4 regions of the Rhizobium sp. ERR 942 genome follow, and region 3 is predicted to be linked to each of the others. Evidence: predicted binding sites of a transcription regulator. Region 3 holds the regulator's gene; each other region holds the start of a gene.
The links. The regulator PhoB, encoded in region 3, activates phosphate uptake and scavenging genes when phosphate is short. The targets are predictions, from matches to a motif close to TGTCATNNANCTGTCAT.
Positions count from the first base shown of each region.

Region 1: a site for PhoB is predicted at 3,887-3,903, ahead of FBZ97_RS30275 (DUF1045 domain-containing protein). Genes of this name have one in related genera too.
Region 2: a site for PhoB is predicted at 4,482-4,498, ahead of FBZ97_RS10425 (alkaline phosphatase). Genes of this name have one in related genera too.
Region 4: a site for PhoB is predicted at 5,099-5,115, ahead of FBZ97_RS22605 (1-acyl-sn-glycerol-3-phosphate acyltransferase). Genes of this name have one in related genera too.

Region 1 covers NZ_VIUA01000010.1:38,277-45,568, reverse strand. The annotation lists gene phnC (phosphonate ABC transporter ATP-binding protein) at 1-436, shown strand, start outside; gene phnD (phosphonate ABC transporter substrate-binding protein) at 532-1,443, shown strand; gene phnE (phosphonate ABC transporter, permease protein PhnE) at 1,526-2,506, shown strand; gene phnE (phosphonate ABC transporter, permease protein PhnE) at 2,515-3,861, shown strand; gene FBZ97_RS30275 (DUF1045 domain-containing protein) at 4,051-4,737, shown strand; gene FBZ97_RS30270 (alpha-D-ribose 1-methylphosphonate 5-triphosphate diphosphatase) at 4,753-5,892, shown strand; gene phnN (phosphonate metabolism protein/1,5-bisphosphokinase (PRPP-forming) PhnN) at 5,889-6,494, shown strand; gene polA (DNA polymerase I) at 6,817-7,292, opposite strand, start outside.
Region 2 covers NZ_VIUA01000002.1:777,853-785,144, reverse strand. The annotation lists gene FBZ97_RS10455 (hypothetical protein) at 1-514, opposite strand, end outside; gene FBZ97_RS10450 (exopolysaccharide biosynthesis protein) at 690-1,319, opposite strand; gene FBZ97_RS10445 (hypothetical protein) at 1,368-1,679, opposite strand; gene FBZ97_RS10440 (TerC family protein) at 1,748-2,731, opposite strand; gene FBZ97_RS10435 (methyltransferase domain-containing protein) at 2,901-3,617, opposite strand; gene FBZ97_RS10430 (Lrp/AsnC family transcriptional regulator) at 3,758-4,237, opposite strand; gene FBZ97_RS10425 (alkaline phosphatase) at 4,538-6,292, shown strand; gene FBZ97_RS10420 (hypothetical protein) at 6,367-6,831, shown strand; gene FBZ97_RS10415 (ATP-binding cassette domain-containing protein) at 6,836-7,292, shown strand, end outside.
Region 3 covers NZ_VIUA01000006.1:221,508-228,799, reverse strand. The annotation lists gene FBZ97_RS24435 (Hsp33 family molecular chaperone) at 1-46, opposite strand, end outside; gene argF (ornithine carbamoyltransferase) at 95-1,012, opposite strand; gene FBZ97_RS24425 (aspartate aminotransferase family protein) at 1,085-2,284, opposite strand; gene FBZ97_RS24415 (GcrA family cell cycle regulator) at 2,709-3,236, shown strand; one part of gene FBZ97_RS24410 (IS630 family transposase) at 3,310-3,921, opposite strand; one part of gene FBZ97_RS24410 (IS630 family transposase) at 3,923-4,258, opposite strand; gene phoB (phosphate regulon transcriptional regulator PhoB) at 4,373-5,056, opposite strand; gene phoU (phosphate signaling complex protein PhoU) at 5,088-5,801, opposite strand; gene pstB (phosphate ABC transporter ATP-binding protein PstB) at 5,852-6,667, opposite strand; gene pstA (phosphate ABC transporter permease PstA) at 6,683-7,292, opposite strand, start outside.
Region 4 covers NZ_VIUA01000005.1:525,471-532,762, reverse strand. The annotation lists gene FBZ97_RS22620 (nucleotidyltransferase domain-containing protein) at 1-657, shown strand, start outside; gene FBZ97_RS22615 (primosomal protein N') at 660-2,891, opposite strand; gene FBZ97_RS22610 (AAA family ATPase) at 2,949-4,085, opposite strand; gene FBZ97_RS22605 (1-acyl-sn-glycerol-3-phosphate acyltransferase) at 4,111-5,055, opposite strand; gene FBZ97_RS22600 (tyrosine recombinase XerC) at 5,303-6,238, shown strand; gene FBZ97_RS22595 (TraB/GumN family protein) at 6,387-7,292, shown strand, end outside.

The sequences.
Region 1 (7,292 bases), on a different contig from region 3:
GATGGCCGGCACGCTTTCCGGCGGCCAGCAGCAACGCGTTGCCATCGCCCGTGCCCTGATGCAGCAGCCGAAGATGATGCTGGCCGACGAGCCGATCGCCTCGCTCGATCCGCTGAACGCCAAGATCGTCATGGATGCGCTGCGCGATATCAATGAGCGCGAAGGCATCACCGTCATCACCAATCTGCATACGCTGGATACGGCGCGCAACTACTGCGAACGCATCGTCGGCATGGCGGCCGGCAAAGTCGTCTTCGACGGCAAGCCGGCCGATCTGACGGCAGCCGCCGTCAAGGAAATCTACGGCACCGACAAGGACGGCGCCGGCATCGACGAGACCATGACGTCGACATCGATCAACATTGCCGATCCAGCCGTGCAAGCCGCGGCGACTGAATCTGCCGGCCCGCAACCGCTGGCACTGGCCGGTCTCTGAGAGGGACGGCCGGGATCGAAGGCCCGCGTCAAGGGCGCATTTCTTCTATCAGACCGAAGACATCCGGGGACACCGGTTAATCAGGAGACGAACCCATGTTGAAGAAAGCACTCTTTGCCGCTACGGCGCTTGTTGCGCTCGCAGTCGGCGCTGCTGCCAACGCAGCAGACCTCAAGGAATTGCGCATCGGCATTCTCGGCGGCGAAAACGAAGCCGATCGCCTGCGCAATTACGCCTGCCTTTCCGACCACCTGAAGAAGGAATTCGGTTTCGAGAAGGTTTCGCTGTTCCCGGCCGCCGACTATAACGGCGTTATCCAGGGCCTGCTCGGCGGCACGCTCGACTTCGCCGAACTCGGCGCGTCCGGCTACGCAGCCGTCGCCATCAAGGACCCGAAGGCCGTTACCCCGATCCTGACGACGCAGCAGACCGACGGTTCAACCGGCTACTACTCGATCGGCCTCGCCCTCAAGTCTTCCGGCATCAAGACGATCATGGACGCCAAGGGTAAGAAGCTCGGCTACGCCGACCCGGACTCCACCTCGGGCTACCTTGTTCCGCTGACGCAGATTCCGAAGACCACCGGCGTGCCGAACGACAAGTTCTTCGGCTCGACCCAGTTTAATGGCGGCCATGAGAACAACCTGCTCGCCGCTTACGACGGCAAGGTCGATGTTGCTGTCGACGACTCCTCGGGTGTTGGCGATTTCAAGGACGGCTTCACCTCCGGTACCTTCCGCAAGGAAGTCGACAAGGGCGCCGTAGATCCGAACAAGCTCGTCGAAGTCTGGCGTTCGCCGCTGATCCCGAACGGCCCGCTCGTCGTTCGCAACGCTCTCGGCACCGAATGGCAGACGAAGCTGACGGACTTCTTCATGAAGCTCCCGACGGCTGACGCCAAGTGCTTCAACGCCATCGAAGGCGGCGACTTCAAGGGCTACGTCAAGGTTACTCCGGACTTCTACAACGCCGTCATCGACGTTCGTAAGGCTGCCATCGGCGGCTGATCCGCATTCCTATAATTGGGCGGCCGGCAACGGCCGCCCTTTTGCTATTCACACCCTTTGCTATTCACAAGGGCAGGATTTCATGACGATCGCCGATACGCACCCGAACATGCAAAGCGCGCCACAGAGCGCCAAGGAGATCGGCGACGCCTGGAGCAAGATGGTGGCCAAGCGCCGCTTCTACACCGGCATCGGTCTCGTGATCCTGCTCGTCGCCTTCGTCAGCTCGGTGCGCTTCGCCGACGAAAACAACGCCGGGCATTTCTTTGACCGCCTGCCGCATCTCTTCGATTTCCTGAGCTGGCTCATTCCGAAGGACTGGGCCGACGTCTACCGCGCGCTCTTCGACCTGCCGAGCCCGAACGGGGCCAATGGCGCCGGCGGCGAGGAATTCAATTTCCCGCTCGGTCGCGTCTATGTCTGGGGCGATTTCTATATCCCCGAATATTTCGAGCTGATGATCATCACGATCAACGTGGCACTGGTATCGACCATCATCGGCTTCGTCTTTGCCGTACCCTTGAGCTTCTTTGCCGCCCGCAACATGTCGCCGTCCCATCCGATCCGGCTGGTGACGAAGCGCATCATGGAACTTCTGCGCGCCTTTCCGGAAATCGTCATCGCCGGCCTGTTTTCGGCGATCTTGTCGATCGGCCCGATCGCCGCGATCATCGCCGTCGGCCTGCATACGATCGGCGCGCTTGGCAAGCTCTTCTACGAAGTGGTCGAGAATATCGACATGAAGCCTGACGAAGGCATGCGTGCCGTCGGCGCGAGCTGGAGCGAGCGCGTGCGCTTTGCCGCCCTGCCGCAAGTGCTGCCGAACTTCATGTCCTACGCGTTGCTGCGTCTGGAGATCAACGTTCGCGCCTCAACCATCATCGGCGCCGTCGGCGGCGGCGGCATCGGCGAGGAGCTCAAACTTGCGATTTCACGCGGTTTCGGCGCCAAGACATTGGCGCTGGTGCTGCTTCTCTTCCTGACGATCATCGCCGTCGACCAGTTTTCCGCATGGCTCCGCCGCCGCCTCGTCGGCGAGCATGCCTTCCTTTTGCAGCATTGAGGTTATCCATGTCCGTCATCGACGCCGGCCGCATGCAGGAAATCGAAGCGCGTTACCCGGAAGTTCTTCACCGGTCCTTCCGCCAGCGCTTCGGCGCGCTGATGATCTTCATCGGCGTCATCCTCTACGGCATCTATGCCGTGTGGTTCTTCGACCTGCCGAAGGTCATTTCGGAAGCGCATTGGGAGCGCGTCGGCATCTATCTCAGCGAATGGGTGAGCTATGACGTGCAGCCGGAATTCCGCATCTCCGGAGACAAGATCAGCATCAAATATCCGCGCTTTTCGCCCCTGGGCGATAATCCAAACCCGGACTGGGTGAAGACCAATCCCGATGGCAGCATGACCGTTTCTGTCAGCGGCACAAGCCGCACGGTAACCGTCACCAAGACGCAGGCCATCGTGACCGCGCATGGCATCACGATTCCGATCGATATTGCCGGCGATGTGCCGAAAATCGTCGGTTCCGAGCCCGTTCCAAGCTGGATGACCGTCTATGACGACAATATTCTCGTCAATCTCGGCTTTGCAGGCGACGCCAGCATTTCCACCGACCGCGTGAAGATCCGCAAGCGGTTCATCGGCTGGGCCAACTTCGTCTTCGATACGCATTCGCCCTTCTTCGACAAGCCGGCGAGCGAAGTCATCAGCCTGATCGTTTCGGGGCCGCGGCTCGATCCTGCTCAGTCCAATCTCTCGCTGGCCTTCGACAATATCTGGAACAATGGCGCATGGCAGCATGGCGACGTCTGGACCAAGCTGTTCCAGACCATCGTCATGGCCTTCCTCGGCACGCTGCTGGGCTCGCTCGCGGCCTTCCCACTCGCCTTCCTGGCGGCTCGCAACATCACGCCGAGCCGACTCGTCAACCAGATCCTCAAGCGCTTCTTCGATTTCCTGCGTTCGGTCGACATGCTGATCTGGGCGCTGTTCCTGACGCGCGCCTTCGGCCCCGGCCCGCTCGCGGGCAGCGGCGCGATCTTCCTCACCGAGACGGGCACGCTTGGCAAGCTCTATTCCGAGGGCCTCGAGAACATCGACAACAAGCCGCGCGAAGGCGTGAAATCCACCGGTTCGCCGACCATTCTCGTGCATCGCTACGGGATCATGCCGCAGATCGTGCCCGTCATCGTCAGCCAGACGCTCTACCAGTGGGAATCGAACGTGCGCGGCGCGACCATCATCGGCGCCGTCGGCGCGGGCGGCATCGGCCTCAAACTTTGGGAAGCAATGCGCACCAATGCCAACTGGGAAAACGTCGCCTATATGGTGCTGCTGATCCTCATCGTTGTCTTCCTGTTCGACGCCGCATCCAACGCCCTGCGCTCTCGGCTGATGGGCACGCGAACGAAATAAAAAAGAACGGGAAAAAATCGTTCCGCATCATCATTCTGTCACGGGAATCCGATAGCGCAGGCCGGCAAGACCGCAGCGGCCAAGCTGGCTTTAGCCGGATTCGAACCGTTGCTGCCTTGCTGCTCTTGCGGTTTGTCGCAAATCACCCAACAGTGTCTCGCGCAGCCGATTTTTCCAAGGAATGCAGCCTTGCGCTATGCTCTCTATTTCACGCCGCCCAAAGACGATCCGTTGACATCTCTCGCTGCCCGCTGGCTGGGCCGCGATGCATTTTCGAATGAGATTTTTTCAGACAAGGCCATGGCGCCGCTGCCGGAAGGTCATGCCGAGCTGACGGCCGATCCGCGCCGCTACGGCTTCCATGCCACGCTGAAGGCGCCGTTCGAGCTAGCCGCTTCTGTGACCGAGCGCGATCTCCTCGAAGTCGCCGCCGAATTCGCCTCGCAAACCAAGGCTTTCACCATTCCGGAGCTGGTGCTTGGCCAGCTCGGCCATTTCTTTGCGCTCGTTCCCGGTTCCGTTTACCAGCCGCTGCAGGATTTCGCCTCGCGCGTCGTCAAGACCTTCGAGCCATTCCGCGCGCCGCTGTCGGATCACGATATCGCGCGACGCAAGCCGGAAGGCCTGACCGAGCCGCAGCGCGCCAATCTGCTGCGCTGGGGCTATCCTTACGTCAACGACGAATTCCGCTTCCACATGACGCTGACGGGACGCGTACCTTCCGAGCGTCAGCCCGAATTGCAGGCAATCCTCGCCGAGCGCTTCGCCGAACATACCGGCAAGCCGCTCGATATCTCCGGCCTCGCCGTCTTCGTCGAAGAAGAGCGTAGTGCTCCCTTTACCGTCCGTTCCTGGCTGCCGCTTGCCGGCGCCTAATATGAAAGAGCCGATATGACCAAAGAAACCGTCCTTTCCAACGCCCGCATCGTCCTCGAAGACAAGATCGTCGAAGGTTCCGTGCTGATTCGCGACGGTCGCATTGCCGCCATTTCCGAGGGCAAGTCCGATATCGGCGAAGATTTCGAGGGCGATTTTCTGATCCCTGGTCTGGTCGAGCTGCATACCGACCATCTCGAGGCGCACTATTCTCCGCGCCCGGGCGTGCGGTGGAATAAGACGGCGGCGATCCAGGCGCATGATGCCCAGATCGTCACCTCGGGCATCACGACCGTGTTCGACTGCCTACGCATGGGCTCGGACGAGGACGGCGGTTTCGAAAAGGGCGAGATGCGTGATATGGCCGATGCCATCCAGGCCGCCCAAAGCGAAGATCGCCTGCGCGCCGATCACCTGATCCATCTGCGCTGCGAAGTCTCCTCCGACAACGTGCTCGACCACTTCCAGGATTTCGAGAAGGACCCTTACGTGCGTCTGGTCTCGCTGATGGACCATGCACCGGGTCAGCGCCAGTTCCAGACCATGGATCAGTATATCTTCTACTATCAGAAGAAGCGCGGGCTCAGCGACGAGGCCTTTGCCAAGTTCGTCGCCAAGCGCCAGGAGGAATCGGCCAAGTATGCTACGCCGCATCGCGACGCGATCTCCAAGGTCTGCGCCGATCGCGGCATCACCGTTGCCAGCCATGACGACGCGACGCTTGCCCATGTCGACGAAGCCATCAACTACGGCGTTCGCCTCGCCGAATTCCCGACCAGTATCGATGCCGCCAAGGCTTCGCACGGCGCCGGCATGAGCGTGCTGATGGGCGCGCCGAACATCGTCCGCGGCAAGTCGCATTCGGGCAATATCGCCGCCCGCGATCTGGCCGAACTCGGCGTCCTTGACGTGCTGTCTTCCGACTATGTGCCACTCAGCCTGCTGCATGCACCCTTCATCTTGGCTGATGAGGTTGAGGGCATTTCGCTGCCGCAGGCGATTGCCATGGTGACGGCGACGCCGGCAAAGACGGTCAGTCTCAATGACCGCGGCCGCATTGCCGAAGGGCTGCGGGCGGATCTCGTGCGCGTTCGCCGCGATCACGGCGTGCCGGTCACGCGCTCCGTCTGGCGAGAAGGGCGGCGGGTCGCATGAGCCCGGAAACCAAGATCAAGCCGGCTAACCTCGGCCTGACGGATGCGACAGCAGGCACGCTGGCCGTCGTTGTCGGGCCGAGCGGCGCCGGCAAGGATACACTGATGAATCTGGCCGCCCGGCATTTTGCCGGCCGGTCTGACGTGCATTTCGTCCGCCGCGTCATCACGCGGGACGGCGATGCCGGCAATGAAGACCACAGAAGCGTTTCCGAAGCTGACTTCGATGGAATGGAGCAAGCCGGCGCCTTTGCCGTTTCCTGGGAGGCGCATGGGCTGAAATACGGCATTCCGGCTGAAGTCACCGATGAACTCGCTCGCGGCAATCTGGTCATCGCCAATGGCTCGCGCTCGGCGCTTCACCGCTTCCAGGCCGCATTTCCGCGGCTGAAGGTCATCAACATCACGGCGTCCCGCGAAGTGCTGGCCGAACGACTGATGGCGCGCGGACGCGAGAGCCGCGAAGATGTGCTGAAGCGTCTGGAGAGAAGCGCACTGACCGTTCAGGGCAGCTACGACGTCGCCGATATCGACAATAGCGGCACGCTCGAAGAGGCCGAACGCGCCATTATTTCCGTCCTGGAAACGCTGGTCCGCAAATAGTCTGATGGCGACAATCGAAGATCATTCGACCCGCCACACATCCTCATAACCCTGATCGTCGATGATGAACCGCGTTCCGACCGGAAGCCGGAGGTATTTGACTACGCCAGGCAACAGCTCGCTTAGGTGGGCTGTGTGAACAGGCTGGTAAAAGTCTTCGGCGTCGGAATATTCACCGCAATAGAAGAACCAGCTGACGGTTCCGCCCTTCGGCATGGCCTGCCGCACGCCATAATCGGCATGCGGCCTATCGTCGATAAGGCGACGGCCACCATGTCTTCCGGCTCGGATTCCGGTTTGACCGGTTCCAGATCGCTTCCGCTCAGTGCGCCTCATCCCAATTGTGGGCGGCGCGCGCATCGACCTTCAGCGGCACGGCCATATCAACCGCCGGCATGGCAGCGTTTTCCATGACCGAGACAATGATCGGCGTGGTGCGCTCGACATCGGCATCCTCGACTTCGAAGATCAGTTCGTCGTGCACCTGCAAGAGCATGCGGACGCGATCGCCCAAGCCGGCCGAAGCTAGCGCCGGCTCCATCTTGATCATGGCGCGGCGGATGACATCAGCCGCCGAACCCTGGATCGGCGCGTTGATCGAGGCGCGTTCGTTAAAGGCGCGGACGGAGGGGTTGGAGGAGCGAATTTCCGGGAAATGGATGCGGCGGCCGAAAATCGTCTCGACATAGCCCTTGTCGCGAGCGGCCTGCTTGGTGCCTTCCATGTAATCGCGGATGCCGGGGAAGCGCTCGAAATACCTCTTGATGTAGTCACCGGCTTCCGAGCGCTCGATCGACA
Region 2 (7,292 bases), on a different contig from region 3:
GCTTTGCCGACAGGTTCGTGCGGGTGAAATTGAGAGCCTGAACGGCACGGCCGAATGCGATGTCGCTCGTATCGAGCGACTTGTTCATTTCGGCTGTGAGCTTTGCCGGCACGTACCAATTGTCCGCCTCGGACAGAATACGATCCCCGCAAGCCAGGCGAACGCGACGATAGGCGACAGGCTCGTCAGGTCCGACCGCCAGCAGCTTCCGGATTGAATCATCGGCCGGCTTGTCCTGACCGCGCACGCGCTGCGCAACGATTTTCGAGCCTTCCGGTGCAAGCTTATGCGCAGCACACCAGCGATCGAGCGTCAGCGTGGCACTGGCATTGCTGAGGAGATCGGCATTCAGGGTCTGCAGGATTGCCAGTGCTTCCAGACGCGAGGTCGGCGTGTCGGGCCACTGAGAGGCAGCCGGCATTTCCTGCGCCGTCGCCGTGTGCGCCCCAAGCGCGATGGCGACGGAGCTGCCGAGGGCAATCATGCGGACGAATGACGGGGGCTTTGATGGCATGCGATGAAATCCTCTGCACTGATGATTTTACAGGCCGGAACCTAATGGCTGAGAAATGCGCCGCTGGCATAGATGGCAGGCTTGCCACTATTGGCAAGACCCGAAAAGACTGTTGCGGACAAGCGCGGCAACTGGCCGCAAAATCATCCGCTGTCTTCCTTACTGAATAAGGTGCTTACGATCCGATTGCATTCAGGCTGGTGAAAGCCAACTGAATGAGACCGGCCGTGGCGATGAAGGCCAGTGCTGAGACGAACAGCGCCGCCAGGATCAGCAATCCGTCCCGTGCCATCAGGGCGACTGAGATCGCCACGAGGGCAACGACCGGCATATAGTTGCCGAGCGGGATCGGAAGGACAATGGCGACGGCCAGCAGGAAGATCGGAAAAGACAGCAGCCATTGCATGGTGCCGCCCGTGAAAGCGGCCAGACGACCCGGACGAACGACGGTTTCGACCCTGGCGAGGATCGGCGCGCTGTAGCGTACGATGAGTTCCACGACTGCCGGCGAAAGCCGGCGTCGGTTGAGAAAGGCTGGTAGCCATATCGTCCGGCGGCCCAGTGCGATCTGCACCGCCACCAGAGCAAGAGCGCTTCCGAAGACGATGCCGAACGGTCCTGGGATCGGGATCAGTGCCGGCAGCGAGAGAAAGAGGATGGTAAAGGCCATGCCCGTGTGCCCAAGGCCGCTGAGCACCTCGCCGATGGAGATGCCGTCCTGCTCATGGGCGAGCCTGGCAAGATGGTGCAGGCGAGTGGATGCCCTGTCATCATGCCCAGTCGTATCGGCAGTCTGTTCTGTCATCGGACATCACCAGATGAGGTCACCGGAATTTCTTGATTGCACAAAGCGTCAGGCTTCATCGACACCTTCGCCCTTTCCCTGGATAAGCCTGATGACGGGCGCGCAGTCCGGATTGCTTTTGTCGAGCAGATCGGCAGGGCTGCTCCAGCCGGTCGACAGGCCGATGACGGTGGAAATCGTCCAGAAAGTGTCTTCGGAGGCGCGTTGCGCCAGCGCCGGGACCTCCGACGAGAGACATGCCTGCGATTGCCTGATGATCCCGACAGGCTGGCCGGCGGCAGCGGCATGCCGCTCGATTTCGGCTTGAAGCGGACCAAGGGCGAAAGTTGCAAACAGGGCTGCGAGGAGATTGGAGATCATGTCTGTACCTTGTCGGAAATCTGTTTGAAGCGGGGAGGGAAGTGCCCCAAGCGGGGCACCTCATGGCGTCAGGCGCTTTCAGCCTTGTCGCGCGTCTTCAGCAGGCTCCAGCCGACGCCGCTTGCAATGATCGCGAAGGTGATGCCGAGCGAGAGGGCGGCCGGGAATTTTTCGAGACCCAGCATATCGGCGACGAAGATCTTCGAACCGATGAAGACGAGCACGACGGCGAGCGCGGGCTTCAGGTATCGGAAGCGGTGGATCATGGCGGCAAGCGCGAAATAGAGGGCACGCAGGCCAAGGATCGCGAAAATATTCGACGTATAGACGATGAACGGATCGGTGGTGATCGCGAAGATCGCAGGAACCGAATCCACGGCAAAGATGACGTCGGCGACTTCGATCAGCACGAGCGCCATGAAAAGCGGCGTGATGAACCAGACCATTTTTCCGTTCTGCGGATGCGGCTGCTTGACGAAGAAGCGCTCGCCATGATGGTGGTCGGTGACGTTGAAGCGGCCGCGCATGAAGCGTACCAGCGGGTTCTTCGACACATCTGGTTCGGTATCCTTCACGACCAGCATCTTGATGCCGGTGATGATGAGGAAGGCGGCGAAAACATAGAGCAGCCAGGAGAACTCGGCCACAAGCGTCGCGCCGACGCCGATCATGATCGCGCGCAGCACGATGACGCCGAGAATACCCCAGAAGAGCACGCGGTGCTGATAGAGGCGAGGCACGGCGAAGAAGGCGAAGATGAGGGCAATGACGAAGACGTTGTCGAGAGCCAGCGTTTTTTCCACGACGAAGCCCGTCATGTAGGCCAGGCCGGAATCGGCACCGAGATACCACCATACCCAGCCGCCGAAAGCGAGGCCGAGCGTGATGTAGAGAACGGAGAGTTTGATGCTCTCGCCGACGCCGATCTCCTTGTTTTCCTTATGCAGCACACCGAGATCGAAAGAGAGAATGGCGATGACGAGCGCAAGGAAGCTTACCCACATCCAGAGCGGCTTTCCCAGCCACTCCACGAAGAGCAAAGACGTTTCCATGTCGGAAAACCCCTGTCGGCGCGGTGTCGGAAAGGTCCGACATCGCAAGAGCGCCGACGGCTCTCACCAGAGGGGCCCGGACCAGCGGGTTGGCCAATAGCTGGGAAGTCGACGTTGGCGTTTCAAGGGTTCGCGTGCATTTTGCAAAGACGGCAATGTCACGTAGCGTCTAAATGTTGGTCCGACCGATATGGATGCCGTAAACGCTTGCCCTTTCCTGCGCGACGAAATCAGCCAGGGCGGGAGGAATTTCGACCTGGGCGGTATGCCGCGCGAGAATATGGAATCCCTTCGGAAGACAGGTCGCGATGCGGCCGATGATCGTTTCATAATCGACGATCAATATCTCCTGTCCGGCCACAAGGTCGAACAGCAGCGGATCATCGATCACATGCTCATTTTCACAAAACCAGTAAGAGGAGATCGTCAGGTCGGGAAGGTAGCCGATCTGCGCCGGCAGGCTTCGTTGCTCGAACTGGAAACGTCCCGGCAGGCCAGCCGCTGACATCAGCTCCCTGGCGAGAGCGAGCTGATGTTCGGATATGTCCAGCCCGTAAACCTCGAGCTCGGGATTTCCGGCAAGATAGGCAAAGGCAAGGCTGAAGGCGCCTGAGCCGCAGCCGAGATCGCATACCCTTCTATATTTGTGGACCGTTGCTTCGAGGCTGGTAAGTACCTGCAGGCACTTCAGTGAATTTCGCATTCCGAACGCACGCGTGAAGGCATCGGCGGAACGACTATAGTCGAATATCTCGATCTGGCGCCTGCTTTCGACAGCATTGCGCAAGGCAATGGAATCGTTGCTGGGATGGTATAGATGATTACATCTGAGCAGAACTTCGGCAAATTCTTCGAAATGCCGCGTCTGTACGTCCGTGCCGGTCATGCAAGCCTGTCCTCGCCAAGGATATTGTCTTTGGCGTGATTGGAAAGGCTGCATGCGCCGAAAGCAAGCCCTCAAAACTTGCCCCTGATGCCCGGTAGGATACGGCCGCGCGACAACGATCATCGAGCGTCGGCGCCATGTCAGCCTTGCGGCAGGGCGATCGGAAATCCTTCGAAGGTCTTGAGAGTATCGAGGACGATTGCCGTCTTCACATGCTGGACCGATTCATGCGGAAGCAGCACGTCGTTGACGAAACGGGAGAGATCGGTAAGCCCGCGGGTGGCGACCTTCAGGTGATAGTCCATTTCTCCTGTCAGCGCATAGGCTTCCAGCACCTCCGGCAGACCGTTGATGAGCTGCGAAAACCGGCGGGCATTATCCCTGTTGTGGGTGGCAAGCGTCACCGAGATGACGACGAGCATGTCCAGCCCCAGCTTCTGCCGGTCGAGATTGGCCTGGTAGCTGCGAATATAGCCTTCTGCCTCCAGCCTCGTGCGTCGCCTCGAGCATTGCGACGGCGAAAGCGCAATGCGCTCGCCGAGCTCGTTGTTCGTCAGTCTGCCGTCTTTCTGAAGCTCCTCCAGCAGACGCAGATCCAATTTGTCGAGCTGTTCATCCATTGCGCAAAACTCTGAGAATCCTCACGAAGCGTGTGTAGTATTCGCTTATCTTATGAGGATGGCAAGTTTGACATCATGAATGTCGGCTTAGCTTGCATGACGAAGGTTGCGCGGATTGTGTCGAATTGGAAAGAAGGTCCGTACGTTCGGCTGGCATTTTAGATGCGGCACACACAATCAATCTTACTTACCGATCGTCGTTTTGGAATTAGCGGTTGAGAAAGTTGACTCCATTTTACGTGATTGTCATCTGGCTTTTATAAGTGGGGAGCGGGAAGCAACCAAACGCAGGGGGTATAAATGCGTAAACTTCTTCTCGCCATGATGTCTGCGGCCTTGATGTCCGGCGCAGCCCATGCAGCGACAGTCTATCCGTTGGACCGGGCAACGGTACTTGCCGGCTCTCCGTTCGATTTCAAGGTGGAATTCAACAAGGTCGTCAAGCCGGAAGACGTGAAGGTCACGGTCAACGGCGAAAGCTACGACGCGGTTTTCGGCAAGGCGGCTGATTTCGTCGCAGAAGAGAAGGGCGCTGAAGACAAGGTACTCGGATCGGCCCTGATCCTGCGCGGCATCAAGCTCGCAAAGCCCGGCCAGTACAAGGTCGAGATTTCGGCCGGCGATGAGAAGAAGTCCGTCAACTGGGATGTCTATGGCACGTCGGCCACGCCGAAGGCCAAGAACATCATCTTCCTGCTCGGCGACGGCCTCTCTGTTGCACACCGAACCGGCGCCCGCATCATGTCCAAGGGCATGACCGAAGGAAAGGCCAATGGCCGTCTTGCCATGGACGATATCCCGCCGGTCGCCTTCATCGGCACCTCCTCGACCTCTGCGATTGCCACCGACAGCGCCAACACCATGTCGGCCTACATGACCGGCCACAAGTCGGCCGTCAACGCCCTCGGCGTCTACGCCGACCGTACGCCGGCAAGCCTGGACGACCCGAAGGTCGAAACGATCGGCGAGGCGTTGCGCCGCACCGGCAAGAAGTCGCTCGGCATCGTCACCACGGCCGAAGTCGAAGATGCGACGCCGGCAGCGCTCGTTTCCCATACCCGCAAGCGCGGCGACAAGGCGGAGATCGTCGGCATGATGTACGACGTCAAGCCGGATGTCCTGCTCGGCGGCGGCTCGGCCTATTTCCTGGCGAAGAGCGTTCCTGGCTCCAAACGCAAGGACGACAAGGACTATATCGCGCTCTTCAAGAATGCCGGCTACGCGGTTGCCACCGACAAGAACGAACTGGCGACGGCTGCAGGCTCCAACCAGGACAAGCTGCTCGGCCTCTTCCACACCGGCAACCTTGACGTCACGCTCGATCGTGAATTCCTGAAGAAAGGCACCGTCGACAAGTTCCCGAACCAGCCGGGCTTGGTCGACATGACCAAGGTCGCGCTCGATAAGCTTGCCAAGAACCCGGAAGGCTTCTTCCTGGTGGTGGAAGGTGCTTCCATCGACAAGATGAGCCATCCGCTCGACTGGGATCGCGCTCTGGTCGAAACCATCGAGTTCGACAAGGCCGTTGCCGTCGCCCGCGAGTTTCAGGCCAAGAATCCGGATACGCTTGTTGTCGTCACCGGCGACCACACGCATGGCGTTTCGATCATCGGCACCGTCGATGACGAAAAGAAGGGCACCGAGATGCGCGAGAAGGTCGGCACCTATGCGGCTGCCGGCTTCCCGAACTATGAGGACAAGGATGGCGACGGCTATCCGGATCGCGTCGACGTTTCGCGTCGCTTGTTCATGGCCGCCAACAACGGTCCGGACCACTACGAGACCTTCCGCCCGAAGCTCGATGGTCCTTTCGTGCCGGCCGTTCAGAACGAGAAGAAGGAGTACGTCGCCAATGAAGCCTACAAGGACGTGCCCGGTGCCGTCTTCGTGCAGGGCAACATTCCGCGGGACGAGGACAGCGGTGTCCACGCCGTCGATGATGTCGTGCTGCAGGCGGCTGGTCCCGGCGCCGAAGGCTTCCGTGGCTACATGGAACAGAGCGACGTCTACCGTGTGCTGGCCGATACCTTCGCGTTCGGCTCCGAAAAGATGTAAGTTGTTACAGATCGTATGACCATGACAGGCGGCTTCGAGGCCGCCTGTCTGTTCACCTTTCATGAGGATATGCGATGTCCGGGGACAGGATCGCCACCATCAATCGTCGGGGCTTCTTGGCCGCTGCCGCGATTTTGCCGGTCATGGGCATTGCTGCACGTGCGAATGCCGCCGAGACATTGGGCTTCGGCGAACTCTATAAGAGCTTCGGCCCACTCGGGCTCGAATTTTCCGACAAGGTGAAGCAGCTGAGCGGCAGGGAAGTCGCCATCAATGGCTTCATGGCGCCGCCATTGAAGGCCGAGGCCGCTTTCTTCGTGCTCACTGAAATCCCGATGTCGCTCTGCCCGTTCTGCTCTTCCGATGCCGATTGGCCCGACAACATCATGGTCGTCTATCTCTCTTCCAAGCAGACATTCGTGCAGTACAACGCGCCGATTACGGCGCGGGGCGTGCTGGAATTCGGCTCGTGGACCGATCCGGAAACCGGATTCATCAGCCAGCTGCGTCTCCGCGACGCATCGTTCAGGACCGTCTGAACACATGCTTGCGCTCGATATCTCCGGTCTTGAAATGCAGTTTCCCGGCCTGGCCGCGCCGGTTCTCGCCATCGACCGCTTCCATCTGCCGGCGGGCGGCAGGCTTGCGATCACCGGTGCTTCAGGCTCCGGCAAAAGCACGTTCGTCAACGCCATTACCGGCTTGGAAGATGTCGGTAATGGCAGCATATCCTGGAGCGGCACGGAGATCACACGCCTGTCGTCCGGCCGGCGCGATGCGTTCCGCGCCCGCAATATCGGCCTTATCATGCAGGATTTTCATCTCTTTCCCGGCCTGTCCGCCTTCGAGAATGTCGTGCTGCCGATCAAGCTGGCGCGGCGCCTTGTGGCCAAGGAACGGGAACGCGCACTTTATCTGCTGTCTGTCACCGGTATCGCCCGACCGCAGCAGAAGATCGAAACCTTGTCACGCGGCGAGATGCAGCGTGTTGCCGTTGCCC
Region 3 (7,292 bases):
CACCGGCGAAATCGAACTGACCCAGCGAGGCGGCATTTTCGGCCATTGCTTTACTCCTACTGCGCCCGCGCCCTTGAGACGCGGTTTAATATCTTCAGATCGCGCCCAGGCACCAAGCAAGAATCGACTTTTGCGCATGAAGGCGGTTTTCCGCCTCATCGAAGACAACGGATTGCGGGCCATCGATCACCTCGTCCGTCACTTCCTCTCCGCGATGGGCGGGCAGGCAATGCATGAACAAAGCGTCTTTGCCGGCCTGTGCCATCAAAGCCTTGTTGACCTGATAGGGCTGGAAGACGTTGTGACCGCGTGCCCGGTGCTCCTGATTCATGGAAACCCAGGTATCGGTTACCACGCAATCGGCGCCGGCGACCGCACGGTCTGCATCATGCGAGAGCATGATTTCGGCGCCCTCGTTGCGGGCCCAGTTCAGATAGTGATCCTTCGGCTCGGAGCCAAGGGGTACCGCCATATTCATGCGATAGCCGAAGCGCGCGGCCCCTTCGATCAGCGAATGCAGCACGTTGTTGCCGTCGCCCGTCCAGGCGAGCGTCTTGCCCTTGATCGGGCCGCGATGCTCTTCGAAGGTCATGATGTCGGCCATGATCTGGCAAGGATGCGTATCGTCGGTCAGCGCATTGATGACGGGAACCGTCGCATGTTCCGCCAGCTCCAGCAGGCGCGAATGATCGGTCGTGCGGATCATGATGGCATCGACATAGCGCGACAGCACCTTGGCCGTATCGCCGATCGTTTCGGCGCGGCCAAGCTGCATTTCGGTGCCGGAGAGGAACAGCGTCTCGCCGCCCAGCTGTCGCATGCCGACATCGAAGGAAACGCGGGTTCGGGTGGACGGCTTCTCGAAGATCATCGCCAGCATCTTGCCGGCGAGCGGCTTGTCGGCAGTGCCGGCCTTCTGCGCGCTCTTTCGCACGATCGCGTCATCGATGATGTTGCGCAGATCGGCCGCCGGAACGGCAGAGAGGTCGAGAAAGTGTTTCGGAGAAGCCATGTCCTTACCTGTGCTCCAGAAAAAACAATAACGCCCGCGTGGGCAGGAACGCCCCGTCAGCGGGCGTTGAACTCAAGCCGATTTCTTGGTGCGGGCAGCGCGCGCACGCTCGGCGGCACGCTCCAGGCGGGCAAGACCTTCGCGTGCTTCTTCGGCGGTGACGACCAGCGGCGGCAGAAGGCGGATGACGTTATCGCCGGCCGGCACGCCGAGCAGATGCTCGGCACGGATAGCCTGCAGTAGCTCTGCCTGCGGAATGGCCGCCTTGATGCCGAGCATCAGACCTTCGCCGCGAACGTCCTCGATGATGTCAGGAAAACGATCCTTGAGCGAAGCGAGCCCCTGGCGGAAGACCAGCGAGACATCGCGCACATGCTGCAGGAAGCCTTCGGCAAGCACGATATCGAGAACGGCATTTCCGACCGCCATGGCAAGCGGATTGCCGCCATAGGTCGAGCCGTGGGTGCCCGCCTTCATGCCTGAGGCGGCTTCCGCCGTCGCAAGGCATGCACCGAGCGGGAAGCCACCGCCGATGCCCTTGGCGACAGCCATGATATCAGGCTTGATGCCGGCCCATTCATAGGCGAAAAGCTTGCCAGTGCGACCGACGCCACACTGTACTTCGTCGAGGATCAGCAGCAGGCCGTGTTCGTCGCAGATCTCACGCAGCCCGCGCAGGAATTCGTTGGTGGCCGGACGGATGCCGCCCTCGCCCTGGACCGGCTCGATCAGGATCCCGGCTGTCGCATCCGTGATGGCGGCACGCACGGCATCGAGATCACCGAACTGCACTTGGTCAAAACCCGGTGCCTTAGGCCCGAAGCCCTCGATATATTTCTCCTGGCCGCCGGCGGCGATGGTCGCGATGGTGCGGCCGTGGAAGGCGCCCTCGAAGGTGATGATGTGGAACTTTTCGGGATGCCCCTTGGCGAATTGATAGCGCCGCGCCGTCTTGATGGCGCATTCCAGCGCCTCGGCGCCCGAATTGGTGAAGAATACCTTGTCGGCGAAGGTCGCTTCCGTCAGCCGCTTCGACAGCTTCTCCTGACCGGGCACCTCGTAGAGGTTCGACAGGTGCCAGACCTTGTCGGCCTGTGCCTTCAGCTCGGCGACGAGATGAGGATGGGCGTGACCGAGCGAGTTGACCGCGACGCCGGCCGCGAAATCGAGGTAACGCTCGCCATTTTCGGTGACCAGCCAGACGCCCTCGCCTCGCTCGAACCGTAACGGAGCGCGCATATAGGTGTCATAAAGCGGCGTGGTCTCGGCCATGGCCATATCTCCTGATCACAACTTTAAGGACCGATCGCTTCGATTTGATGAAACGGGTCCGAAAAAATCAAAAATGCCGCCTTGCGGCGGCCCGGGCACTATTGATGTTTTGCATCGCGATGTCAACAAAACTGGCGTTTTAGCAGGTGCGAGATAGCGCTTGCGGGCAAAAGAGATAGGTTCGGCGGCGCCTATTGCAGAAATGCCACGCCTAGGCAGCAAGTTGGGGAAAACCTCGAAATCGATTCCTCAAGATTCTCGCGACTCTTGTCACGGAGTCAGCCTCACACTAGGTTAAAAAGCAATTGCTAGACTGCATGCGGCGGAACTAGTCACCACAATTTTAGAGCGTTTCGCGCCTCGTTCCCATGCGAGGCAATGGTGAGGGATTCTGCCATCGGAAACGCGACAGCGGAGACAGGGCATGAATTGGACAGACGAACGCGTCGAGAAGCTGAAAAAGCTATGGTCCGAAGGGTTGAGCGCCAGCCAGATCGCTGCGCAGCTCGGTGGCGTGAGCCGTAATGCCGTTATCGGCAAGGTGCACCGCCTGAACCTTCCTGGCCGAGCGAAGGCAGGCGGCACGGCAACCGCGGCGCGCACGCCAAAGCGCAGTGCCGCGGCTCCTCGCGCAACGACCTATGGCTCGCGCGTCGCTACCCGCACTGTGGTCGCCCGCCAGCAGGGTGCAACCATGTTGAAGGAAGAGATCGAGATCGATTCCGTCAATGAAATTCAGTATCGCCCGGCATCGAACGTCGTCGTTCCGATCTCCCGCCGCCTCGGCCTGACGGAGCTGACGGAACGCACCTGCAAATGGCCGGTCGGGGACCCGCTGAAGGACGACTTCCACTTCTGCGGCAATGACAGCCCGGATTCGTCGCCCTACTGCACCTATCATCAGCGCATGGCCTACCAGCCGGTGCATGACCGCCGTCGCAACAACGGCTGAAAGTTACCGCAAGACAAAGAGAAACGGGCCCCTCGAGGCCCGTTTTTCTATTTCCGCCGCTATTTAGAGCTTTTCAGGTTTTGACGGAAGCGTATCCGGCGTTGGCGAAGTAGTTGCTGCATTCGCTAGGCTCGATGGTTGTGACGAGGTGTCCGATGTAGCGCCAGGTGTCATCGATGGTTCGCTTCTGAGCCAAGCGCATCCAGTGCTTGATTTTGGCGAAGGCTTGTTCGATCGGATTAAGGTCAGGAGAATAGGGCGGCAGATACCAGAGCCGCGCACCAGCATCACGGATCATCTGCCGGATGGCGACTGATTTATGAGAGCCGAGGTTGTCCATCACGACGATATCGCCAGGTTGGAGCACGGGTAGGAGTTGCTGCTCGACATAGGCTCGAAAGCACTGGCCGTTGATCGGCCCGTCAAAGACACAGGGTGCGGCAAGCCGATCGCAGCGCAACGCGCCGAGGAAGGTCAAGGTGCGCCAGTGGCCGTGCGGGGCGAAGCTGCGCAGACGCTTGCCCCTCGGCCCCCAGCCTCGAAGCGGCGCCATGTTGGTCTTGATCCAGGTTTCATCGATGAAGACCAGCCGCTTTGGATCGAGACCAGTTTGCCAGGACCGCCAGCGCTGTCGCCGCCGCGCAATGTCGGCACGCGCCTGCTCAAGGGCGAATAGTGTTTTTTTTGAACCGTAGCCCCTCGCGTCGCAGGAATTGCCACACGGTGTCGTGGGATACCTTCACCCCTCGTGCGGCCAGCTCTTCCTTCAACCCATGCAGTGACAGATGCGGCGTTTGGCTGATCCGCTCCACGATAAACGCCCGGTACGGCTCCAGAACACGCTTGCGGTGACCGCCCATCTTCCCGGGCGCGACAGAGCCGCTCGAACGATACCGCTGCGACCATTTCACCGCCGAAGACACCGCAATACCGAACCGCGCCGCCACCGACCGGCAACTCTCACCGGCCTCGATCGCATCAACAACACGCTTGCGAAGATCATCGGAAAGGGGTCGAGTCATTCGATGCTGGCCTCCATTCCAGCCAGCATCTTGAATCACAAAACACCCAAAAACGGAATCCCTCCGATTCAGATAAATCGGAAACGCTCTAGTAACACCCGAGCGGCGAGCCGCTCAGGCTTCCATGGAATAGCCCGCGCCGCGAACGGTGCGGATGACATCCTGCATATTGGAGAAATTGAGCGCCTTGCGCAGGCGGCCGACATGGACGTCGACCGTGCGTTCGTCGACGTAAATATCGTGACCCCACACGCCGTCGAGCAGCTGCGAACGCGAGAAGACGCGCCCTGGCGAGGACATCAGGAACTCCAGCAGGCGGAATTCTGTCGGCCCCAGCCGGACTTCGCGGCTCTTGCGATGGACGCGATGGGTTTCGCGGTCCAGCTCGATATCGCCGCAACGCAGCACCGTGGAGAGAACCTCCGGGCGGGCACGCCGCAGCATCGCCTTGACGCGGGCCATCAGCTCCGGCGTCGAGAACGGCTTGACGACGTAATCGTCCGCGCCGGTCGAAAGTCCGCGCACGCGCTCGCTTTCCTCGCCGCGAGCCGTCAGCATGATGATCGGCAAGCGCTCCGTCTCCGGCCGCATACGCAGCCGGCGGCAGAGCTCGATGCCGGACACGCCGGGGAGCATCCAGTCGAGGATCAGGAGATCGGGGATGCGCTCCTGGAGACGCAGCTCGGCCTCATCACCTCTGAGGATCGTGTCGACCTCGAAGCCTTCGGCCTCAAGATTGTAGCGCAGCAGAACGCTAAGCGCTTCCTCGTCTTCTACAACAGCAACTCTCGGAACCATGCGCCTATGGTCTCCTTTCTTCGCTTCCAGATTATTCCGTCACTGCGCCGACGGTGTTGGCGGTATCGTCCTTCGGGCGCTCGCCTTCCGGCTGAGCACCGGTCGCCATGTAATAGATCGTCTCGGCGATGTTGGTGGCATGGTCGCCGATGCGCTCGATGTTCTTGGCGCAGAAGAGAAGATGCGTGCAGGTGGTGATGTTGCGCGGATCTTCCATCATGTAGGTCAGCATCTCGCGGAAGAGCGAGGTGTACATGGCGTCGATTTCCTCGTCGCGTTCGCGGATCGACACGGCCTTATCGGGCGAGCGGGTCGCGTAAACATCAAGAACTTCCTTGAGCTGGCTCAGTGCCAGTTCGGAGAGGTGTTCGATGCCACGAGCGAGACGACGCGGCACGCCCGTGCCCTGAACGGCGATGACGCGCTTTGCGGTATTCTTGCCGAGATCACCGACGCGCTCCAGATCGGAGGCGATGCGGATCGAGCCCATGATTTCGCGCAGGTCCGCTGCCATCGGCTGACGACGAGCGATGGTGACGATCGCCTTGTCACCAACTTCGCGCTCGGCATGGTCGAGAACGACGTCGTCGGAGATGACCTTCTGGGCCAGGGCCGCGTCGCTGTTGACGAGAGCGCGTACGCTGTCGCTAACCATCTGCTCGGCCAGGCCGCCCATTTCGGCAATGCGACGCGTCAGAAACTTCAGGTCTTCGTCATAGGCTGAGAGAATGTGAGTGGAGACCATTTTTCTATCCTCAAGTGAACTGTGTGAAAGGAGCCGCGCGCCTGCCATCATCAACCAAAACGGCCCATGATGTAATCCTGCGTGCGGAAATCGTCGGGATTGGTGAACATCTTATCGGTGTCGTTCTCCTCGACCAGGTGGCCGAGATGGAACATTGCGGTACGCTGCGAGACACGGGCGGCCTGCTGCATGGAATGCGTCACGATGACGATGGTAAAATTCTCCCGAAGCTCGTGGATGAGATCCTCGACCTTGGCGGTTGCGATCGGATCGAGCGCCGAGCACGGCTCATCCATCAGGATCACCTCCGGGCTGACAGCAACGGCGCGCGCGATGCAGAGGCGCTGCTGCTGGCCGCCCGACAGGCTCGTGCCGGCATCATGGAGCCGATCCTTCACCTCACCCCATAGACCGGCCTTCTGCAGACTGGTTTCGACGATATGCTCGAGATCGGCCTTTGAGCGATGCAGGCCATGGATGCGCGGGCCGTAGGCGACGTTCTCGTAGATCGACTTCGGAAACGGGTTGGGCTTCTGGAAGACCATGCCGACGCGGGCGCGCAATTCCACGACATCGATGCTGTCGTCGTAGACATCCTGATCGTCGAGCGTGATCTTGCCGGTGACGCGGCAGGTCTCGATCGTATCGTTCATGCGGTTGAGGCAGCGCAGAAAGGTGGACTTGCCGCAGCCGGAAGGGCCGATCAGAGCCGTGACCGTATTGGCGCGGATCTTCAGATTGACGTCGAAGAGCGCCCGCTTGTCGCCGTAGAACACAGAAACGTCCTGGCCGATCATCTTGTAAGGGATCGTCGTCATCTTCTTGGCCAAGGCTCTTTCGCTGGCAGCTTCCGTCATCATGTTCATTTCGTGCACCCTCCCTTACCAGCGCCGCTCGAAGCGGCGGCGCAGCAGGATGGCGCCGATGTTCATCGCGACGAGGAAGAAGAGGAGCACGATGATGGCGCCGGACGTCCTTTCGACGAAGGCCCGCTCGGCTTCGCTCGCCCACATATAGATCTGCACCGGCAGCGCCGTCGAGGGATCGAGCGGCGATGTCGGATAATTGGCAACGAAGGCGACCATGCCGATCAGAAGCAGTGGCGCGGTCTCTCCGAGCGCATGGGCAAGCCCTAGGATCGTGCCCGTCAGAATGCCAGGCATCGCGAGCGGCAAAACATGATGGAAGACCATCTGCATGCGCGATGCGCCAAGACCGAGCGCGGCGCTACGGATCGACGGCGGCACAGCACGCAAGGCGGAGCGCGTGGCGATGATGATCATCGGCAGCGTCATCAGGCTCAGTACAAGGCCGCCGACCAGCGATGCCGAGCGCGGCAGCCCCATCATGTTGATGAAGACCGAGAGACCCAACAGGCCATAAACGATCGAGGGGACGGCAGCGAGATTGTTGATGTTGACCTCGATCAGATCCGTCAGCCGGTTCTTCGGTGCGAACTCTTCCAGATAGATCGAGGCAGCAACGCCGACC
Region 4 (7,292 bases), on a different contig from region 3:
GGCACGAATGCGCTTTTTCTCTATGAGAGACTTGGCGGCATCAGGATCGACAGTGGCCTTCTCGCAACCGGCGACATCGATCTGCTTTTCGACGCGCGAACAAACCTCAATCTTTTGCGAAGGAATATCGGCGCGGAAGGGTTGATGGGTATCCTACGCACTGCCGACAAATCGTTTCATTCACTTGGTAAGCGGAGTTTCCGCGCCGCAAATAAGGATGGATATCTTGTCGACTTGATCGGCCCCATGCCATCGCATCCCATCAGCAATTCAAGGCCCGCCAGTATTGGTCAGAATGAGGATGATCTGGCCGCCGTCGAGATAGAGGGCCTGCAATGGCTGGTTAATAGCCCTAAGGTGGCAGCTATTGTCCTTGATGAACGCGGCTACCCCGTACAATATACCTGCCCCGATCCTAGAAGTTTTGCCTTGCACAAGCTTTGGCTTTCACGCCGGGAAGATCGCGACCCCTTGAAGAAACTCCGCGATGAAGCGCAGGCTCATGCGGTCGCAAACATGATAGGCCGTTATCTGCCGCACCTTCGATTTGACGACCCCGTACTCGGCGCTATCCCGAAGGGCCTGCGAAAGCTGTCCCATGAGTTGGAACACACAGCGTCGAAGTCGCCAGACGATAAAATCGAACCGAATTGGTAACTTCATAAGAAGCTTTGCGGATCGATATCGAGCTGCACTTGCACGGAGCCGCGCTCTTTCGGTGATTGCGCCAGCATCGCGCGCAGAAAGCCCTGCATGTCGGAATTGCGCCTGCCATGCACCAGCAGTCGGAAGCGATGGCGGCCGCGTACCAGCGCGATCGGCGCTTCGGCAGGACCGAGCACCGAAATACCCGAAACCTGCGGCGCCGCATTGCGCATGCCGCGCGCATGGGTCTCGGCATCCTGCCTACTGTCGGCCGAAACGATGATCGAGGCAAGCCGGCCGAAGGGTGGCAAGATGGCCCTCTCCCGCTCCGAAATCTCGCGCTCGTAAAAGGCGGTGGCATCGCCGGATACGATCGCCTGCATGACGGGATGCTGCGGCTGGTAGGTCTGCAGCAAGCCATGGCTCTTGAGGCCGGTTCGCCCGGCGCGTCCCGTCACCTGCGACAGGAGCTGGAACGTCCGCTCAGCGGCGCGCGGATCGCCATTCGCCAGGCCGAGATCGGCATCGACGATGCCGACCAGCGTCATCAGCGGAAAATTGTGCCCCTTGGCGACGAGCTGCGTGCCGATGACGATATCGGCCTCGCCCTTGGCGATGGCGTCGAGCTCCAGCCGCAGCCGCTTGACGCCGCCCATGATGTCGGAAGAGAGCACGATCGTCCGCGCCTCGGGGAAATGCCGCTCCACCTCTTCGGCAATGCGCTCGACGCCCGGCCCGCAAGCAACGAGATGGTCGAGCGTGCCGCATTCGGGACAGGCCTCCGGCGTGCGCTCGGCATAGCCGCATTGATGGCACTGGATCTGATTGCGGAAGCGGTGCTCCACCAGCCAGCTCGAACATTGCGGGCACTGGAAGCGATGGCCGCAGACGCGGCAGAGCGTCAACGGCGCATAGCCGCGCCTGTTGAGGAACAGCAGCGCCTGCTCGCCCTTGGCAACCGTCTTGCCGATCGCGCGGATCATCACGGGCGAAAGAAAACCGCCGCGCTCCGGCGCATGCCGGCGCATGTCGATCAGATGCAGATCTGGAAGGGCCGCATCGCCATAGCGCGTCGGCAAGTGGATTGTCGTGTAGCGCCCGCTCTGGCCATTGACCTGGCTCTCGACCGAAGGCGTCGCCGACACCAGCACGACCGGGAAATCGCCGATGCGGCCGCGCACCACAGCCATATCCCGTGCATTATAATAGACGCGATCCTCCTGCTTGTAGGCCGGGTCATGTTCTTCATCGACGATGATGAGCCCTAGATCCTCGAAAGGCAGGAACAGCGCTGAACGCGCCCCGGCCACGACCCTGACTTCGCCGGTAACGGCCTGGCGCCAGACCTTTTCTCGCATCTTCGGCGCAAGATCGGAATGCCATTCAGCCGGCTTGGCGCCGAAGCGATCCTGAAAGCGCTCCAGAAAACTTGCCGTCAACGCGATTTCCGGCAGCAGGATCAGCACCTGCTTGCCACGTCTCAGCGTTTCGGCGATGGCCTCGAAATAGACCTCCGTCTTGCCGGAACCGGTGACGCCGTCGATCAGGGAAACCGCGAACTCGCCCTTGCGCACATCGGCCAGGATCTCATCGGCAGCATCCTTCTGCGGCCCTTGCAACCGTGACGCGGTGAATTCCGGATCGGGCTTGGCGACGACGGGTGGCGGCGGCAGAAAGATCGTCTCGAAAATGCCCTGCGCAATTAGCCCGTCGACGACGCTGGTGGAGACACCGGCCGCATGCGCCAAGCCGAGCCGCGTCCACGAAAGCCCGTCGGCGGCAATCTCCATTACCTTGGCGCGCGCCGGCGTCATCCGTTCCGGCTGCCTGCCGATGAATCGCAGTCCCTCGACCATCGGTTCGGGATCGAAGGCGGCCGGCGCTCTCAGCGCCATGCGCGCCACCAACCCCGGCGGCGACAGCGTATAAGCGGCAACCCAATCGATGAAATCGCGCATATGCTTGCCGAGCGGCGGGCAATCGAACACATGGCTGATCGGCCGAAGCTTTTTCGGATCGACACCACCATCATCCTCGCCATCCCAGACCACGCCGATCACCTGCCGCGGCCCGAGAGGCACCTGCACGACAGAACCAGGCTCGACCGCCATGCCCTCGGGCACCGCATAGGAATAGGCCCGCGGCGCCGGCATCGGCACGAGAACGGGCACGGTACGGCTCATCACAGGCTTTGCAGGCGCCGCCTCGAAAAGCGCACCGAACAGATCGGAAGAATCTTTGCTCATTACGCCAGACCATGCCCCGGACGGACGCAAAAGAAAACCCGGATTGCCGGATTGCCGCTACTCATCGCCCTCATCAATCTCACCAGTCAGCCGCATGCCGTCGATCCAGGTGGAGCCGTCCTCACGGATCACCCGGCGCGGCTTCGCGCCGCAGCGCTCGCGCACGGCTTCGGCCAGACGTTCTGAATGGGTAACGATCCAGATCTGGCTCGTCTTTGCAGCCTCAGCGATCATGTCGGCAAGCGGCACCAACATATCTGGATGCAGGCTCGCCTCCGGCTCGTTGAGCGCGATCAGCGGCGGTAGGCGGTAGGACATCAAGGCGGCGGCAAGGCCGAGAAAACGGATCTGGCCATCGGAAAGCTCACGCGGCTGGAAGACGCGGTTCGGAAACTCGGGCAGCATCAGGCCGAAATCCGCCGTTTCCTGTGGCTCCGGCACGACGAGCCTGGCGCCGCCAAGCGCTGCGGCAAGAACCCGGTCCAGCTCCACGGTGTCTTCGCGCGTATGGACGAGGGTTGCGAAAACGGCGGCGATATTGGCGCCATCCTCATCCAGCATGGGAGAGGTCACAGCAAGACAAGGCGCACGCAGCGGCGAGCCGCGATCTGTGCGGAAGCCATGGTAGAATCGCCAGGCGTCGACGGCGCGCCGGAACGTGCCAACCTCCGGAAAATGACCGGCATCACCGAGTAATGCGACCGCGGTTTCGGAGGTCAGGGCGTTCTCGGGATGCGCCTGCATGCGGCCGCTCTCGCCGCGCACGGAAATGCCTGGCCCCTCGCGCTTCATCATCGTCACCGGCCGCCGCCCGGTCTCGACGGAAAGTTCCTCGGCCTTGACCTGCGGCTCCAATGGAAATCCGGCGGAGGCACAAGGCGGCCGCATGCCCGCTTCGATCCAGTAGCGAAAGGTCGCCGCCCGCTCCATGTCGAGCAGCTCGACATCGAAGCGGATGCGGGGGGACTCATGCGAACGCCGCTTGCCCGACCACATGGCAGAGAACATCCCGCCTTCGCTCGATATCTCGTGCGCCAGCCGCCCACGAACAGCAGCCTGCACCAGCTGCAGGGAGCGATAGAGATTGGACTTGCCGACACCGTTCTCGCCGATGAACAGATTGACATCCGAAAGATCCATGCGGATCGAGCGCAAGGAGCGATAATTGCGGGCAAACATGGAGCGAAGCTGCATGCGGAGGGTTTAGCCGATTCCGATATTAAAGAGAATGCGAAACCAGAGGCTCGTCCTGGTTCGGAGGGACGAGCGGCGAGAAGGTTGCGTTTCCATCCGCCGCAAGATCGAAGACGGTGTGCCTCTCCAGCACCTTCGTCACTTCGTTGACATCGCCGTCCAGATGCTCAACCGGGATGAGATTGCCGACAAGGAAATCGAACCGGTCGCCGCGCTTGTTGAGCAACTCGTGAAAGACCGTCATGTCGCGCAGCTCGGTCGACCATTTGGCGAACCAGTAGAACAGGCCGGAATTGCGTGCCGTCAGATGCACGGGCAGGATCGGCAGATTGTATTTACGTGCCAAGCCCACGGCCGAGGTCTTCCACGGGCGTTCGTTCAGCCTGCCGTTCGCCCAGTAGGCGATGCGGCCGGACGGGAAGAGCACAGTCACCTTGCCCTCCGCCACGGCGCGGTTGGTCAACTGAAGCGTCTCGCGCGTCTTCGGCTTGCTCTTATATTCCTCGCGCCACTCCACAGGGATGATCATCTCGGCAAAGCGCGGGTTGACGCGTACCGCATCGCGATTGGCAAAGATCATCATGTCGGGCCGGCGCGACTTCAGAAGATCGAAGACCGCAACGCCATCGGCGATGCCTGTGGGATGATTGCTGACGAGAATGAAGCCGCCCTTAGCCGGGATACGATCGGCATGGGTGACGCCGATGTCGAGCCGCAGCAGATCGCTCATATATTCGAAGCACTGAAAGCCGGAGAGCTTGGCGACATCGTCGGCGAATTCGATCGCCTTGTTGTAGCGCAGCAGCGTGTAGAGAAATGGGCGCATGAGCGGCCAGAGCGGATTACGCACGATCTTTTGCCCGCGCTCGGCGATGAGAGTATCGACAATATGTCCGGGCTGGCCCTGAGACACCAAAGCGATCGCTTCTGCAAGTTGTCCCAGTGCAGTTATCGAGCCGCGGCGCGCCATGAAGTGTCCTGAATGGTTGGGAGATATTCTATCGCAATCGAATATGATCGAAGCATGACAAGCGCCTCGCATATGGAAGGCGAACCATCCGAGATCCGGAATCGACCCATATGCAGTTTCATTGAAGTCCAGCTACTCCCCGCAGCACGAAGGGAAAACGCGCCGGAAGCAGCGGGAAAATTAGCGATTCCATAACCTTCCTTCCTTCAAAGTGGCAGAAGGAATCCGAATTTCAAGGGGTTTTCCACTGAACGAATTATTGATCATCGCCGACTCCAGGTTGATGGCAGAACGCAACCGCTGGCTAGATGCGCTTGGTCAGGAGCGGCGGCTCGCCGCCCACACGCTGAATGCCTATGAACGAGATACGCGGCAATTCTTGACCTTCCTCACCGGCCATCTCGGCGGTCCGGCAACGATCGAGGATATTCATGCGCTCCGTCCCGCCGACTTTCGTGCATTCCTTGCCGCCCGCCGCAAGGACGGCGCGGGCGCACGTTCGCTCGGCCGCAATCTTGCCGGGCTTCGCTCGCTGTTGCGCTATCTTGAGAAGAAGGGCCTTGTGAATGCCGCGGGTGCCGCTGCGGTCCGCTCGCCGAAACAGCCGAAATCGCTGCCGAAGCCCCTTTCCGACAAGCAGGCGATCACCGTCGTCAGTGACGAGGCGCAGCTGCACGAAGAACCATGGATCGCTGCGCGCGATGCCGCCGTGCTGACCCTGCTCTATGGCTGCGGTCTGCGCATTTCCGAAGCGCTGGATCTGAAACCGCAGGACTTTCCATCAGGAGCGACATCGCTGCGCATCACCGGCAAGGGCAACAAGACGCGACTGGTGCCGTTGCTTCCGATCGTTATCGAAGCGATCGATCAATATCGCAAGCTCTGCCCTTATCATCTCGAAACTGATGGCGCCCTCTTTCGTGGCGCGCGTGGCGGCAAGCTGCAGCCGGGCATCATCCAGCACGGCATGCAGAAACTGCGCGGCGCCTTCGGGCTGCCGGATACAGCAACACCGCACGCGCTCCGTCATTCCTTTGCCACTCACCTCCTGGCTGGCGGCGGCGATCTCAGAACCATCCAGGAACTGCTCGGCCACGCCAGCCTCTCGACGACGCAGGTCTATACCGGTGTCGACTCCTCGCGCCTGCTCGAAGTCTACGACCGCGCCCATCCCCGCGCGTAAGGCCGTTCGCGCGCATAAGAAAAGATTAACCTCTCGCGTTAAGGGAATTTCCGCCTCCCTCGCGTAAAGCAGAACCATGTCCCGGCATGCCCTCCGAAAGCCGCTTTCCGGCATTAGCGGTCATGCTCTCTGCGAATGGAAGATTCTGATGATTTCTGCCCTCGGATCCAAGACGATGCGGTCGATGAAGCCGACGCTTGGCGATATGCTGCTCTGGCTTGTAACCGCCCTTCCGCTGATGCTCGCAGTGCTGTTGGTCGCGACTATGCTGACGCTGCAGCCGGCTCATGCAGAAGGTGCAGTGTCCGACAGCTGCGGCGGCAAGGATCTGATGGCCGAACTTCAAAAGAACGATCCGGCGAAATACGCCTCCATCATCGCCGCCGGCGACAAGGTGGAGAATGGCAAGGGCATCTTCTGGAAGATCGAGAAGCCCGGCTTGAAGCCGTCCTGGCTGCTGGGCTCCATGCATGTTTCGGATTCGCGCGTGCTCACCATGCCGAGGGGCGCTGCAGACGCCGTTGCATCAGCCGATACGATCGTTGTCGAATCGGATGAGATCCTTGACGACAAGAAAGCCGCCGCTGCCCTTTTCGCCAATCCTTCGCTCACCATGCTCACCGACGGCTCGACCATCAGCCAGCATCTGTCGCCCGAAGACAATGCCCGGCTGGAAGCGGGCCTGAAAGCGCGCGGCATTGCGCTCGCTGCGGTTTCCCGCATGCAGCCCTGGCTGATCTCGAGCTCCTTCGAGATGACGGGCTGCGAGGTTCGCCGCAAGACGGCCGGTGCGAAATTCCTCGACCAGAAGCTGGCGGGCGATGCCGCGGCCGAGGGCAAGAAGGTCGTTGGCCTCGAAACGCTGGCAGAGCAGGCCAAGGCCATGAGCGATCTGCCGATCGCGCTTCATCTGAAATCGCTGATGCAGACGCTCGAACTGGGCGACAAGATCAACGACGTCAACGAAACGATGACAGGCCTCTATCTCGCCGGCAATATCGGCGCGATGATCCCGATGCTGAAGGTGATCGAACCGGACCAGAAGATCACCGAT